DNA from 4 places in the Acinetobacter sp. ACNIH2 genome. Region 1 is predicted to be linked to each of the others. Evidence: predicted binding sites of a transcription regulator. Region 1 holds the regulator's gene; each other region holds the start of a gene.

Evidence for each region. The regulator PhoB, encoded in region 1, activates phosphate uptake and scavenging genes when phosphate is short. The targets are predictions, from matches to a motif close to TGTCATNAANCTGTCATAA.
Region 2: the regulator PhoB is predicted to act here: its motif matches at 2,166-2,184, upstream of C3F34_RS11985 (inorganic phosphate transporter).
Region 3: the regulator PhoB is predicted to act here: its motif matches at 2,469-2,487, upstream of C3F34_RS10200 (DNA translocase FtsK).
Region 4: the regulator PhoB is predicted to act here: its motif matches at 2,541-2,559, upstream of C3F34_RS15680 (porin).

Annotation. Positions count from the first base shown of each region.
Region 1 covers NZ_CP026412.1:1,535,047-1,539,268, reverse strand. Annotated here, with positions in the region: gene C3F34_RS07200 (MATE family efflux transporter) at 1-369, shown strand, start outside; gene C3F34_RS07195 (SDR family NAD(P)-dependent oxidoreductase) at 437-1,276, opposite strand; gene C3F34_RS07190 (TetR/AcrR family transcriptional regulator) at 1,487-2,173, shown strand; gene phoB (phosphate regulon transcriptional regulator PhoB) at 2,395-3,105, shown strand; gene phoR (phosphate regulon sensor histidine kinase PhoR) at 3,116-4,222, shown strand, end outside.
Region 2 covers NZ_CP026412.1:2,554,246-2,558,467, forward strand. Annotated here, with positions in the region: gene metH (methionine synthase) at 1-1,790, opposite strand, end outside; gene C3F34_RS11985 (inorganic phosphate transporter) at 2,231-3,853, shown strand.
Region 3 covers NZ_CP026412.1:2,168,292-2,172,513, forward strand. Annotated here, with positions in the region: gene C3F34_RS10185 (arginyltransferase) at 1-553, opposite strand, end outside; gene aat (leucyl/phenylalanyl-tRNA--protein transferase) at 573-1,307, opposite strand; gene trxB (thioredoxin-disulfide reductase) at 1,392-2,345, opposite strand; gene C3F34_RS10200 (DNA translocase FtsK) at 2,598-4,222, shown strand, end outside.
Region 4 covers NZ_CP026412.1:3,296,367-3,300,588, reverse strand. Annotated here, with positions in the region: gene C3F34_RS15705 (alpha/beta fold hydrolase) at 1-35, shown strand, start outside; gene C3F34_RS15700 (NAD(P)-dependent oxidoreductase) at 46-918, shown strand; gene C3F34_RS15695 (hypothetical protein) at 1,047-1,463, opposite strand; gene C3F34_RS15690 (YARHG domain-containing protein) at 1,714-1,983, shown strand; gene C3F34_RS15685 (HIT family protein) at 2,027-2,446, shown strand; gene C3F34_RS15680 (porin) at 2,698-3,813, shown strand; gene C3F34_RS15675 (methylenetetrahydrofolate reductase C-terminal domain-containing protein) at 3,854-4,222, opposite strand, start outside.

The DNA of each region.
Region 1 (4,222 bases):
ACAGGATTATTGGTGGTCTTGGGCTATTTATTTTCAAAATATCTGATGGCACTTTTTATTACAGATCATGCTGTAGTCGAACTGGGTCAACAGCTTTTATTTATTGTGTTATGGTCCATTTTATTCTTTGGTGCCAGCGCAATTTTCGCTTCGATTATGCGTGCCAGTGGTACCGTCACCGTTCCGATGATCATCAACATTGTTGCCATTATTGCTATTGAAGTTCCCTGCGCTTATTTATTTAGTGACTGGTGGGGACTGCAAGGTATATGGTATGCCTATGCGCTTGCCTTTGTGTGCTTATGTGTGATGCAAGGTCTGTATTACCAATTCGTCTGGAAAAAGAAAACCGTAGAAAGTTTAATTTGATAAACCATACATAAAAAAGCAGGTGTTGATCTGAAGATCGACACCTGCTTTTTATTTACTCTGCTTGTTATTTAAAACGCTTGCTGAATGACGTCGCCATAGCCGTCACTTTTTGATAGCCTGTTGGCAAAATACGCTGAATCAGATCTAAAGATTTTGCATCATTACCAATCAAAACACGACGCTTATCCTTTTGTACCGCAGCTAAAATTTGACGTGCAGCTTCTTCTGGTGGAATACGTAATAACTTGTTAAATGCACGTGCCGATTTTTCTGGATTCATCCCCAAGCTACGCAAGCTGTCATTCATACGCGCATCATTGGCAATATTGGTGCGAATACCACCTGGATGTACACACAACGCACTAACGCCACAATTTTCAATATCCAGTTCCTGACGTAGGGATTCAGTAAAACCACGAACCGCAAATTTGGTGGCATTATAAGCCGATTGGGTGGGTTGAGCCGTTAAACCGAATAAGCTAGAAATGTTGATGATATGACCATCGCCTGTTTGCTTAATCAATGGTAAAAACTCTTTGGTTCCGTAAACGACGCCCCAGAAATTAATCCCCACAATCCATTCCAGTTCATCATAACTCGCACCTTCTACTGTCGAGCCCAACGCCACCCCAGCATTGTTAAAAATCATATTGACTGAACCATGATTTTGTACCGTTTCTTCTGCCCAAGTACGCATGGCTTCACGGTCAGATACATCTAGTTTTTTGGTGGTCACTCGTACATTGCTGTCTTTGAGTAATTCTACGGTTTTTGCCAAACCTTGCTCATTAATATCACTTAAAGAAAGGTGACAACCTTGTTGAGCTAAAAGCAATGCCAACTGTTGACCAATCCCTGAACCCGCACCTGTTACAGCGGCGACTTTATTGTTAAATGTTTTCATTTTCTTTCCTTATTGGTTCCTAAGGCGGTATGACAAAGCTACCCCCATTCTTTTATGCATAATGCGAAAGACTCTCTCAATATAAATTTGACAATAATCATTGTCAATAAATGTCTGACGAATCTCCTTTGAGCCGAATCCTGCGTTTAATTTAGGCATTTGCAACAATTGTTGTTAAACTATAAGCGGTCTTTGCTACGTTTTATCTTTATGACTTATTCCAATACCAACGATGCAGGAAAAAATAACCAACCGTTAAAAAATAAAGAACGCCAGTTTAAAGGGTTGTCTTTGACTGAACGTCAGCAGGCACGCCGTGAAAAACTCATCGAGGCAGGTATTGAAGTTTATGGCACCCATGGTTTTTTTGCCGTCACGGTCAAAGATATTTGCAATGAAGCCAAACTGACCGAACGCTATTTTTATGAATCCTTTAAAAAGAGTGATCAACTCTTCCAAACCATCTTTTTAAAACTGATTGATGAACTGCAACAAAATGTCATGCAAGCGATTATGCAAGCCTCAAACAGTCATGAAAAAATGGTCGATGCTGGCTTAACCGCCCTACTTACCACGCTTAAAGATAACCCACGTATGGCACGTATTATTTATATCGATGCTATGCTGGTACAAGAACTGCATAACCAAGCCACCATTCACGAAACCATGTTGCGTTTTGACCGTATGATTCATGCTTTTGTCATGTTAATGATGCCGAATATCCCGCATTCAGAACGTGAAATTTCATGGGTTTCTACAGGCTTAAATGGTTATGTTACCCAGATTGCGATTCGTTGGGTCATCAGTGGCTTTAAACAGTCTATGGAAGATGTATTGGCATCATGTCGAGTGGTTTTTTTAGCTCTACTCGAATCATTTTCTGAGAAAAAAAATTAAATTACAGCAATTTAATTTTTACAAAAGAATTGAACCAGATTTTAAGGCAGCCATTAAGTTTGTCTAAAATTGTTCACGAATTCGACTAAAAATTGTCACAAAACTTTGCGAAAATTGGGATTCTGCCCTATTCTGCAATGATACTGTCATAATTAATCTTTGTAATAAGCCTGTCATAAATAAAAAACGGCCTACCGTTATCATCAATAGGATATTGCGTTGTGAAAGATGACTACATACTAATCGTCGATGACGAACTTCCAATTCGAGAGATGATTCATACCTCTTTGGATATGGCAGGCTTTCAATGCTTACAGGCAGAAGATGCAAAACAGGCGCATCAAATGATTGTCGATCAACGCCCAGCGTTAATTCTGCTCGACTGGATGATGCCTGGTGGTGTCAGCGGTGTCGATCTCTGTCGTCGCCTTAAACGCGATGAAAATTTATCTGAAATTCCTGTGATTATGCTCACTGCACGCGGAGAAGAAGACCATAAAGTCCAAGGTCTCGATGCAGGTGCAGATGACTACATGACCAAACCTTTTTCGACACGCGAATTGGTATCGCGCATTAAAGCTGTTCTGCGTCGCGCCAATGCTCTGAGTGGAGAAAAAACCATTGATGCCAATGGTTTATTGCTTGACCCAGTCAGCCAACGCGTGAGTTTTGGCAATAATATTCTAGAAATGGGTCCAACTGAATATCGTTTATTGGCCTTCTTCATGACACATCCTGAGCGTGCTTATACCCGTGCGCAACTGCTTGATCAAGTTTGGGGTGGAAATGTCTATATTGAAGACCGTACTATTGATGTCCATATTCGCCGTTTACGCAAAGTCTTAGAACCCTATGGTGCAGACCGTTTTGTTCAAACCGTGCGTGGAACGGGTTACCGCTTCTCCACTCGTGCTGATGTAGCTTTAGGTTAATTTTAGTTTTATGTATGAACCCTACCCTGTCCCCGAACTGGCGCGTGAGCATCAAAAATTCCGTTACAGCAGTTTATGGATATTTGCCAAACAAGATTTACGTTTACTGGTTTTTCTATTGCTGATTGCAAGCTTGATCGGGTTTGGCATCGGGTATTTTTGGGTTTGTATTTTTACTGCTTTTACCATTTTCTTCGGTTTCCAACTGCGCTCTTTGTACTTGGTCAATGAATGGATTTCTAACCGTCCTTATGATGTTCCGCCCAATTTAAATGGCATCTGGGGAGCATTATTATTTAATGTCTATCGTGCACAGCGCCAAGAACGTATTGTTCAAGCCGAAATGGTTGGCTTGATTGACCGTGCACAATCCTCTTTGGTGGCACTGGCAGAAGCCGTGGTGTTAATTGATGAGTCACATCAAATTGAATGGTGGAATCCCGCGGCAGAAAAATTATTGGGCATTCAGGCGCTAGATCGTGGTCGCAATATTATGACCATTCTACGCCAGCCGAGTTTTATTGAATATTTCAAACAAAGCGATCAAATCCCTGATGGGATTAAAATGAAATCCTCAGTGTTTGAAGATCATTACGTACAAATCAAAATGACTCGCTTTGGCGGTGAAAGCCGTCTTTTAGTAGCATATGATGTGACTCGGATGCATAACTTGGAGCAAATGCGTAAAGATTTTGTCGATAATATTTCACATGAATTACGTACGCCTTTAACAGTACTAAGTGGTTATATTGAAACCTTTACCGATCAAGAAGATTTAAACCCACGTTGGAAGCGTGCGTTTGAGCAAATGCAGGCACAGACTAAACGTATGAATGCCTTGGTCAATGACCTCTTGCTGTTATCCCGTTTGGAAAATAATAAGCAAATTGCCAAAAACCAGATTATTGAAATGCCAAGCCTGATGAATCAGTTATTCGATGATGCGCAGGCCTATAACGTGGATTATGGCCATACCCTGAATTTGGACATCGACAGTCATTGCGACCTCATTGGTTCAGATACCGAGTTGGCCAGTGCGTTTAGCAACCTCATTACCAATGCGATTAAATACACCCCAAAAGGCGGTACCATTACCATGGGTTGGCATGATGATGGC
Region 2 (4,222 bases), 1.0 Mb from region 1:
CCGGCATTTACAATACCCATAGTCATGCCTTGTTTAATGGCATGGTACAAGAACACAGAGTGAATCGCTTCACGAACAGGCTCATTTCCACGGAACGAGAATGAAACGTTCGATACACCGCCAGAAATCATGGCATGAGGTAAATTCTGTTTAATCCAACCTGTGGCTTCAATAAAATCGACACCATAGTTATTGTGTTCTTCAATACCTGTTGCTACTGCGAACACGTTCGGGTCAAAAATAATATCTTCAGCAGGGAAGCCTACATCGTTAACCAAAACGTCATAAGAACGTTTACAGATTTCGCGTTTACGCTCAGCAGTGTCGGCCTGACCAGTTTCATCAAAAGCCATCACAATAATCGCAGCACCATATTGGCGACACAAGCGAGCTTTTTCGACAAACTCGTCATAACCTTCTTTTAACGAAATCGAGTTAACAACAGGTTTACCTTGTACGCATTTTAGGCCTGCTTCAATGATTTCCCATTTTGATGAGTCAATCATGATAGGCACACGCGAAATATCTGGCTCAGATGCCACAAGGTTTAGGAAATGTACCATCGCATTTTGCGAATCGAGCATCCCTTCATCCATGTTAATGTCGATAATCTGAGCGCCAGCTTCCACTTGTTGCTGTGCAACTTCTAAAGCTTCGGCAAAGTTTTCTTCACGAATTAAGCGTAAGAATTTTTTTGAACCAGTAACGTTGGTACGTTCACCCACGTTAACGAACAATGAGTCATCATAAATATTAAATGGTTCTAAACCACTTAAGCGACAAGCTGGCTTAGTTTCAGGAATTTGACGTGGTGCAATGTCTTTTACAGCATTGGCAATCGCACGAATATGGTCTGGTGTCGTACCACAGCAACCACCGGTAATATTGATCAAACCACTTTCTGCAAATTCTTTTAAGAAGGCAGCAGTTTGTTCTGGTGTTTCATCATATTCACCAAAAGCATTTGGTAAGCCTGCATTTGGATGAGCAGAAATGAACGTATCAGCCACATCAGACACGGTTTTAACGTGAGGACGCATAGCATCTGCACCAAGGGCACAGTTAAAACCAATCGATAGTAAGTCACCATGACGTACAGAGTTCCAGAACGCTTCCGCAGTTTGACCTGTTAAGGTACGACCCGATGCATCGGTAATAGTCCCTGAAATCATGAGTGGTAATTCATGACTAAGTTGCTTAAAGACTTCTTTCACCGCAAAAATTGCAGCTTTACAGTTTAATGTATCAAAAACGGTTTCAATCAGAATGATATCTGCACCGCCTTCAATCAGCGCATGAGTTGCCTCAATATAGTTTTCTTTTAGCTCATCAAAGGTAATGTTACGAAAGGCAGGGTCATTTACATTCGGTGAAATGGAACAGGTACGCGATGTTGGACCGAGTACACCTGCTACAAAACGCGGTTTATCTGGAGTCGAATACTTCTCACACGCTGCTTTGGCTAAACGTGCTGCTTCACGGTTAATCTCTGGGACAAGATCTTCCATGTGGTAGTCAGACATAGAAACACGGGTGCCGTTAAAGCTGTTGGTTTCAATAATGTCTGCGCCTGCATCAAGATAAGCTTCATGAATGCCTTGAATGATTTGAGGTTGAGTTAAAACTAAAAGGTCATTGTTACCTTTTAAGTCATGTGCCCAATCGGCAAAACGCTCACCACGATAATCTTCTTCTTCAAGCTTATGACGCTGAATCATGGTGCCCATCGCACCATCGATGATCAATATACGCTCAGCGAGAAGTTTTTTAAGGGTGGTAAGCGTGGACATAAATAACCCCAATACACGGCAAGTCTTGAAATGGAGCATATTTTAGCAGAACTCAGAGCTAATTTTATTTTAATTCAGCTTTTTGACTGTCAAGTTAGCAGTTTTCATGTAAGAAATAACAGTTACTTTGCTATTTCATTGAAATGCAATATTACATAGGCATGATGAATCGGTTTCAATTTCAAGGTGAAAGCCCATCAGAGAGTGACAAATTTTTTTACAATTCTGAAAATCAACTACTTTTTTACATGAAATATTTTTTTGTTATAAGTATTTGAAAAAAACAGATTTACAGTCAAAAATCCTCCCCATTGTAGCGCGGAGTGATTTAAAACAGGTCAATTGTTAAAAATTTGGCTTTATATGACACCTGTTTGTCATATAATTGTCACAATTTAATTTAACAATAAGGGGATTTTATTATCCTCTTAACCGTCTGCATGAATTCAAAAACTCCTCCAGTCCAAGATCGTATGCATTCAGCATCGAACAAGTCGACGAATGTGCATGTTCCAACACCGAAGTTTTTTATGCCGGTGTTTTTTACGGTCATTATTGCGACCCTCATTTATATTGGGTTTCAGGTATCTGCTGACTTGTCGCATGTACCACCATTAAGTTTGTATTCTGTTATTCTTTTAGCGACGGCATTATTAATTGCGCTAGGCTTTGAGTTTGTCAATGGTTTTCATGACACAGCCAACGCGGTAGCAACAGTAATTTATACCAATGCTCTTTCTGCACCTGTTGCAGTGATGTGGGCTGGTTTTTGTAATTTCCTTGGGGTTATGGTTGCCAGTGGTGCGGTTGCTTACGGCATTATTGCTTTATTGCCAGTTGAACTGATCATGAATGTGAGTTCAGGGGCAGGCTTTGCTATGGTCTTTGCCATGCTGATTGCTGCAATTCTATGGAATTTAGGCACTTGGTTCTTGGGGATTCCTGCATCGAGTTCACACACTTTGATTGGTTCTATTTTGGGTGTAGGGATTATGAATTACCTATTACACTCAGGTAGTGGTGCCAGCGGTGTAGATATGGACCAAGTAATTAAAGTGGGTAAAGCATTACTGTTTTCTCCATTAATTGGTTTTGCATTTGCTGCTGTGGTTTTCTTGTTGGTGAAAAAAATCTTCAAACGCCAGCTTGAATTATTCCAGCCACCTGAAGGCAACAAACCACCACCGCCACTTATTCGTGCAATTCTAATTTTTACTTGTACAGGTGTAAGCTTTGCGCATGGTTCAAACGACGGTCAAAAGGGCATGGGCTTAATCATGTTAATTTTGATTGGTTTGGTGCCATTGGCCTATTCACTCAACAAGAATTTAGACCAAGCACATATCCAGTCATTTGAGCAATTGTCATCTCAAGCTGCTGTTGCGATGTACCCTGCACATGCAGATATTCCAGATGAACAAGCGCGTCAAACCATTACTGCCTATATTCAAACCAAAGAAATCACGCCAGAAGTGGTACCTGCTTTGGCAAGTTTGACCGATCATTTAGGTGACCGTGTTGCTCAGTATGGTGACTTAAAAAATATTCCTGAAGATGCAGTTTCATCTATCCGTAATGATATGTATTTGAGCACGACTGCGTTTAAGCGTTTGGATAAAGCAGACCAGTTACCTGCGATGTCAGAAGCGCAGCAAAAGGTAGTAAAAGAGTACCGTAGCAATTTGGATAGCTTTTTACAGTACATCCCAACTTGGGTAAAAGTAGCTGTGGCATTGGCTTTAGGTCTAGGTACAATGGTAGGCTGGAAGCGTATCGTAGTGACTGTAGGCGAGCGTATTGGTAAGCATCACATGACGTATGGTCAAGGGATGTCTGCTGAACTTGTAGCAATGTCAACAATTGCAGCAGCCGATGGTTTTGGTATGCCTGTGTCAACAACTCACGTATTAAACAGTGCAGTTGCAGGTACGATGGTAGCGAACAAATCAGGCTTGAATTTTGCAACTGTGAAAACAATTCTTTCGGCATGGATTTTTACACTTCCTGCCACCATTTGTTTATCAGGTGGTTTATACTGGATTTTCCTCCAGTTCGTTTCTTAAGGTTCTTAAGAGACGAAATAGAAGCGCTGCATCGTCAGCGCTTTTTTTGTGTCTGAAAGATCGTTCAGTCGATGGGTTGGGTTGAAGGTTTATGAAAAGGCTCATGAAGATGTGGTCAGTATTGTTGAGTTATTAGCTTTCATTTATATAGTTTATACATGGATATAGGGCTGCATAAAACATTTAAACTCTAGAGGGATTGGAGCTGAAAAATTGAAGCGCTCAGGGCTAGATACAGAAAGATTAGATTTCATGTTTAGAATGGAACAGCAATCGAAACTTGTTGCATGTTTTGTTTAGACTTCAAACTGATAGAGATGAAAAAGACCCCAAGATAGCTTGAGGTCAATTTATAAGATTAGAGTACGT
Region 3 (4,222 bases), 630 kb from region 1:
TTTCATTGGGATCAAAAAAGGTATATACCGCAGACACACCATCATCTAACTGATCGCAGGTTGAGACACAGAGTAACTGCTCATCTTTCCACAGTTCCAGAAAAAAACTTTCAGTGCAGGTATGAATCAGAAATTTTTCAAACTGGTCATAGCTAGGGGGGAACATATCACCGTCGGCATGGCGTTCACGAATGTAGCGTTCATACAACGCATAATGTACATCACTCGCATCTTTCGGTTGAGTAATTTTGACTGTGAGATCTTGATTGCGTTTCCAAGCTTTTTTTTGCTTGCTGTTCATTTGAAACTCTTGGACGGGAACGCGGCAAGACAAGCATTGACGGCACAAATGGCATTCAGGACGGTAAACAAAGTCTCCACTACGACGAAAACCGACACGTGAAAGTTCAGACAAAGTGACCACATCAATCCGATGGGCTGGATCTAGAAAAACCATGCGAGCAGATTTCTTTTCAAGATAACTGCATTCATGTGGTGGCGTAATATAGTACTGTAAATCATTTAACAGGGACTTCGGGTGATATGAATTCATAAAGATCCCTCTATTGTTTTCATTCGATTAATTGCGAAGATAACGCTATTCTTTTACTTGAAAATACACCCTCTTGATACTTTTTCCAATCGATAGGGGGTTGTTTTATAATATCTTGTAACGAATTTAAATACGCTTGTCGAGAAATCGTACAAGCACCAAGACTGAGTAAATGATCATTAACCAATTGACAGTCAATCCAAGGTAACTGGTTTTCTTGCCCGAGCAACATCAGGGTATAAAATGCCATTTTAGACACGTCTGTTCGTGTGCTGAACATGGATTCACCAAAACAGCCCTTGCCAATGTTTACTCCATACAGGCCACCGACAAGCTGATCCTGTTCCCACACTTCCACACTATAGGCATAACCTGCTGAAAACATACCTAAATAACCTTGAATGATATCTTCGGAAATCCACGTGTCATTTGCATAACTGCGAGGCAGGGCACAGGAGCGAATTACCGATTCAAAAGCATGATTAATGGTAATTTTATAGTCATGCTTTTTCATATTCCGCAGCAAGGATTTACTCGGATGATATTGCTCAGGTCGAATAATGCAGCGTGGCTCGGGACACCACCAGCAAATAGGTTCACCTTCAGAAAACCAGGGAAAAAGACCGTGTGTATAGGCCTCAAAAAGCGTAGAAGGGGAGAGGTCAGCACCTATGCAAATCAGTCCATGTCCTTCTGGGTCTGAGTTTATGGGATCGGGAAATAAATATTCAGAAGGTGCTAAAGTATGCTGCATGATTAAATTCAGGGATTATTCTTTACGCTATCATACATAAAAAAACCGCCCTTTTCGGACGGTTTTCATCGTAGATGCAAAGGATTATGAACCTAGAGCATCCAGATATTTTTCAGCATCAAGCGCAGCCATACAGCCCGAACCTGCTGAAGTAATGGCTTGACGGTAGATGCTATCTGCAACGTCACCTGCTGCGAATACACCTGCAACCGATGTTGCTGTTGCATTGCCAGAGGTACCACTTTGCACTTGAATATAGCCATCACGTAGATTGAGTTGACCTTCAAACATCCCCGTATTCGGTTTGTGACCAATTGCAACGAATAAACCTTGGACATCAATATCTTGTGTGCTTGCATCTACAGTTGATTTTAAGCGTACAGAAGTTACACCTGTGTTATCACCCAAGACTTCATCAACTTGATTGTTCCAAAGAATGCTAATTTTGCCTTCTTTTTCTTTTTCAAATAAATGGTCCTGTAGAATTTTCTCTGAACGTAAACTGTCACGACGATGCACAAGCGTCACGTGTGAAGCAATGTTAGACAGGTAGAGGGCTTCTTCGACTGCGGTATTACCGCCGCCAACCACCATGACTTTCTGGTTTTTATAGAAGAAACCATCACAAGTTGCACAAGCACTCACGCCTTGCCCCATGAATTTTGCTTCAGATTCTAAGCCTAAATATTGTGCAGTTGCACCCGTTGAGATAATCAGTGCATCACAAGTAAATTCTTCCATATCGCCTTTAAGGACGAATGGACGAACACTGAGGTCAACTTCATTAATGTGGTCATACACTATTTCTGTGCCAAAACGTTCTGCATGGGCTTGCATACGTTCCATCAACGCTGGACCTGTTAAACCTTCTGGGTCACCTGGCCAGTTATCGACTTCGGTCGTTGTGGTTAATTGACCACCCAATTGCAAGCCAGCAATCAGCATTGGCTTTAAATTGGCACGCGCAGCATAAACTGCAGCGCTGTAACCTGCAGGACCAGAACCTAAAATAATTAATCGTGAGTGACGAGCGCTCATTCGCGACATCCTTTTTTTCTTTCAAAATTTATGAAATTATACGTGAAAGTGTATAACAGTTGTGTGTGTTCAATGTGGGTAATATTGATCATACAAATCGATTTGAGCTATATAGAATAAAGTTAACAACAAGCCCTCATAATCTTGCATCTTTTTTACGTGAACAGGTGCATAATATCAGGTTTTATTAAGAAACAAATTCAGGTTGTTTTCCAAAAAAACATGAATGAAAAAATGCTTACAGGACAGAGTATGGCTGCGGTGTCAGGTGCTTATGCACAGCGCTTAATGATGACGTTATTTTTAGTCTCATTTGGGATTTATCTGTTCCTTGCAACAGTCACTTATACACCTTTTGATCCAGGTTGGATGCATATTTCGAGTGACACCCAACAGGTTTCCAATGCAAGCGGTGTCGCTGGAGCATGGATTTCAGATTTATTGTTTGGATTTTTAGGTTGGGCAAGCTTACTCATCCCACTTTTCTTATTTATTGAAGCGATTCAGGTTTGGTGGCCACGTAGCTTTTTGAACCGACCATTTCGTTATGCTGCTCAGTTTTTCATTTTGTTGGCAACGGCAACACTCTTATTTTTATTTTGGGAAGTACCTGCAGATACTTTAGCCAATGCTTCTGGTGGGATTATTGGCTATGAGTTGGGGCAAAGTCTGAGTCAACTGCTGACCATTTATGGTGCCGCACTGTTTTTAGTGGTGTTTTGGGTAGTGTTGTTTACTTTGGCCTTTGGGGTAAAGTGGAACAAAACGTGGGATACCTTGCGAGCTACACCTGCGTATTTACAAGATTTATTTTATAAAAATGTGCCCGAGAGCGAATCTGATTTTGATCGTACCACACCTCAAGTCAAAAAACAGGTGATTGCAGTTGCTCCAAGCAAGGTTGCTGATCAAACAGAATCGGATCATAGCAAACCATCTCAAGCCTCTGTAGAACAACCATTTATTGCAGGTGTGGCAGCAGAGCGTTTGTTTGATGATATGGTGCAGAAAGAGTCTCAATTGAATCAACCAACTGAGTTCGATTTAGACGACGATGAAGAGTTTGAAAAAACTATCGCCAAAGCACATCAACTTGAACAAGATAGCCAGCGCACCATTGCGACAGGTGAAGTTTGGCGTGCCTTAAATACCAATAATGATCAACTACATAAACAAGACATTGAAGCATTATTAAAAGCTGCTGAAGATGAAACTGTGGTTCCTAAGCATGATTTCAATTCGGTAGTAGAGCGTCAATATCCCGTTGATGTTCAGATAGAATCTTCTCCGAAACCAGTCAAAAGTAATCTTGATTGGGACGATGATGAGATTTTTGATGAGCTACTTGCTGCTGTACCTAGTGGTAAGGCAGCTTCGGATGTACATAGTCCATTCCAACGTAGCGAAGTTCAAACTATTCAAGCTACCGCAATTCCTGATATTGCCGTTGCAGAAGCTCCAATTTCGAGTATCTCTACTGCGGTAGGTGTTGCTGCTGGGGCAACAAAGGCACATATGTTGAACGATGAATTAGATCGTTTTCTGGACGATTTTGATGCAGAAGAACAACAGACAGCCACAGTAGATGAGCCACGTGTAGCATCTTCCTACGCTCAATCATCAGCCTTTGTTAAAACACCGATACAGCAGACTGCTATAGAAGTACCAGAGCGTTTTATTGAGCAGACTAAGGCTGAATTGTCTAAAGAGGCGTTCATCGAAGCATGGCAAGAAACTGCTGGCAAACCTCAAGAAGAAGATGATTTTGACTTTGATGCACCATTGACGGATGCTGCGGGACGCCCAATGTCTCGTGCTATGCAGGTTGCCCAAAAACGTCGTGATTTATCTACGCTACCAGAATTGGATTTGCTAGA
Region 4 (4,222 bases), 1.8 Mb from region 1:
CTTCGTGGCTAGAACAAAGATCGACAAAGATATAAAGGAAAAATCATGATTCATTCAGTTGCTTTTATCGGTTTAGGTGCTATGGGTTATCGTATGGCAGCTCATCTCCCTAAACATTTTGAAACCGTTTTTGTTTGGAATCGTAATTTTTCCAAGGCCGAACAACATGCAACTGAATATGGAACCCTTGCTGTTTCTTTACAAGATGCAGTTCAGGCAGACATTATTTTTTCTTGCCTTCCAACAAGCCAAGATGTTGAAGCGCTTATTTCTGGATTAGCGTTAAAAGCAGGTAGTATTTGGATTGATTGTACAAGTGGTGTACCAGAGTCTGCTAAAAATTTGGCAGAAGCTTTACAAACACAACAAGTGACTTTCTTAGATGCTCCTGTAAGTGGTCAAACGATTGGCGCTGAAAATGCCACACTGACCGTCATGGTAGGTGGTGATGCAGAAGCGTTCGAAAAAGCACTCCCTGCCTTGCAAGCGATTGGAAAACTCATTAAGCATGTGGGTAACTCAGGTGCTGGTTTCGCTGTGAAAGCGGTGAATAACATGCTTCTTGCAGTCAATCTTTGCTCAGTTGCCGAAGGCTTTACCACTTTAAAAGCACATGGTGTAAATTTGGGTGAAGCACTAGATTGTATTAATGCCTCTAGTGGTAAAAGTGGTGTGACTGAGACCGTATTACCGCAACGTGTTTTAAACCGTAGTTTCCCGCTTACCTTTGCTTTACCGTTATTGGCAAAGGATACTGGAATAGCATTAGATTTGGTCCGTGATGCTAAACTTTCAGCACCTGTAATTGCATTGACACAAAGTCTCATACAAGCAGCAAGTGATCTTTCGCCTGCAGAAAGTGATTTTTCTAGTGCAGTAAAATTATATGAATCTTGGAGCAAAATTACGTTGGAATGATTTGGTTTTTTATAATCAAAAGTTTATTTTAAATTTAATAAAAATCCCTACTTAACATAGTGGGGCTTTTTTATTTTTATAATTTTAACAAAATCAAACATAACCAAATTGGCTAATACCGCAATCTTTTAATCAAATAATTTTGACCAATTGGTCGCCAGATGCTGTTCATTCTTTTCTACCACAACTCCAGAGGTTGTAATTCTCATATTTTCAGCCGTGATAACCAATTCTGGTACAGTTTTGTTAAATTCAAAAACAAATTGATACTTATCATTTCCTAGATCTTTAACTTCGTAATCAATTATGTAAAATTGCCCGCAACTTAAATCATTCGTAATACTGAATTTATCAATTGAAGCATTTTCAAATGTCACTAAGGCTTTCTCAAGCGAATATTGCTCCAATTCACAATCAAAATCAGAGAAGATATGGACATATAAAATAACATCGAATTTCCATAATTCTGGATTCCAATCAAGTAAGAATCCGTACAATCTGGCATCATGTAAAGCCCCAAGATATTTATAAAAATTTTCAATCATGTCATTCCCCATAACAAATTCAAAAAAGTCCAACATAACGTTGAACTAGAGACAATAACAATTAAAGTTAAATGAGTTAAATTTTTATTATCAATTTAACTTTATAAAATTATTGATATATATAACTTTTGCCTATCATGTTGAGCAAAAGTACGCTAGAGTAATTTATTGCCATTGAAGATGACAAATTAAACCCAATATTGTAATAAGGTATTAAACATATACTGTTACAAACCGTGAGGAAACTCTTATGAGTAAGTTGCTTATTGCTTGTCTTGCTGGTCTATCAACCCTTATTGGTGCAAATACTTTGGCCGCTACGCCAGAGCAAGAGTGTCAAAAACTCAAGAATGATCATGATGTGATCTATGCATCTAAAGGTTTCTGTTTTAAAGACCCTGAAGCAAAAGCAAAGTTTGGTAATGACAATTGCTATACTACCAAACCTAAATTTTCAGACAAAGAGCAGCAACGTCTTGACGAAATCAAAGCTCGTCAGAAAGAATTAAATTGTAAATAACCACCAAGCTTCTCCCTAAATGGAGACTGTTAAAGGAATAATTATGGCTTACGATGATCAAAATATTTTTGCAAGAATTCTTCGTGGAGAGCTTCCTGCAATTAAAGTCTATGAAGATGATCAGGTTCTTGCTTTTATGGATATCATGCCGCAAGCTGAAGGCCACACCCTAGTCATTCCTAAAACTCCAGCTATAAGCTTACTTGATCTTCCTGCCGAAGCTGCCGCATATACCATTCAGGTCACACAAAAAATTGCACGTGCAATTGAAAAAGCACTGGGTGTAGATGGCATTATCTTAATGCAATTAAGTGGAGCACCTGCTGGACAAACTGTTCCGCATGTCCATTTCCATCTCATTCCGACCAACGTGCATCATTTAGGTAAGCACGCTGCACAAATGGGTGATCAAGAAAAGATTAAAGCTCAAGCTGAAAAAATTAAAGCTGCTTTAGAATCTTAAGTTGATAAACTACAAATTAAATGGAGCCCGTTGGCTCCATTTTTCATTTAAGAGAAAAAGTAAAACAAAAACTGAGCGTTATCCAATCACATCGCGTCATCAAACTGTCATTTAGTTTTCACTTTGCTGTCACAAAGTTTACAGATACTGCATAGCAAGTTGGTGAGCTATGTAACGAATTGTACAGAAGCGAGCTGAAAATAAGAGTTTGTAGGCACTTGCCATAAAAATCGTGTTTTGGAGAAATCTCAATGAAAAAATTGCTACTTGCTGCAGCAGTGACAACTTTAAGCTTAAACGCAGCACAGGCAGCGCCAACATTGTACGGTAAACTAAACGTATCGATCGACAATGTTGATAACAAAAGTTTTGATGGCAAGAGTGATGTAACTGAAATCAACTCTAATGCTTCTCGCTTTGGTATTAAAGGTGAAGAAAAGCTAACAGAAAAATTATCTGCAATCTATTTAGCAGAATGGGCAATCGCAACTGATGGTTCTGGTTCAGACACAGACCTTAGCGCACGTAACCGTTTCATTGGTTTAAAAAGTGATGGTATTGGTGCATTAAAAGTAGGTAAATTTGACTCTTACTTCAAGACTGCGGCTGGTAACAATCAAGATATCTTCAACGACCACACAATTTTAGATATCACTAATACCATGTATGGTGAAGAGCGCTCAAACAACGTCGTTGGTTTTGAATCTGACCCTAAATTACTTGCTGGCTTATCATTCAATGTAATGTTCCAACAAGGTGAAAGCTCTTCTAGCGTAGTAGCGGGAACAACTGGCAATAATGACAAACGTGATGGCTTTGGTGATGCAGTTTCAGCTTCATTAAACTATGAAAATAAAGATTTAGGTCTAGCCCTAGCAGTTGCTGGTAACTCTGGCATTCAAGGTAAATACAATGCATATAGCTTAAAAGATATTTACTCTGATGCTTACCGCGTAACAGGTTCTTATGACTTCGCTTCAATTGGTGTGAAAGGTCTGGTACTTGGCGGTTTGTGGCAACATGCTGAACCAAAAGACGACTTAACTGCTTATGACACTGGTAAAAAAGATACAAACGGTCAAGCGATTCTAGCTAACTACAAAGGTCTAGAAGAAGATTCGTGGATTGCTGCTGTTACTTACAAAATTGGTAACACTCCTTTTGCTGTAAAAGGACAATACCAATCAGCAAAAACTGCACGTGATGGTCATGATGATCGTACTATTGACCAGTATGGCATCGGTTTAGACTACAAAATTAACAAGCAAGCACGTTTCTACGGCATCGTAGCGCAACAAAAACGTGATTGGTTAAGTGATGACGACAAGCGCACTGTCATTGGTACAGGTATGGAATACAATTTCTAATCCTCACCAATTTTATAAAAAACACGCTTAGGCGTGTTTTTTATTTGGGATTAAACCAATTCACCCAAGAACTTGTGCCACGTAATTCTATAGGCACTGTGTCAATTAAGCGTTCTTTTAATATTGCTATTTGGTTAGTCTGCTCTGCCAAACGTGCTTTAACCGAGTGAATACATTCGCGATCTCCAAATTCACACCGATCTAAATTAGTTCCACCACAAGGACCATTTGCCAAGCCTTTGGGACAAGTTTCAGGGCAAATATATAAGGTGTCCGCTAGACGACATTGACCACAACTTTCACAACCTACCACACCATGTTTAGACATGTATTCAGACTTTATAAGTAATTTGTTGGCAAATTGCCCCGACCAAAGCTTAGGATTAAAAAGTTTGCGTCCTACGTTCCT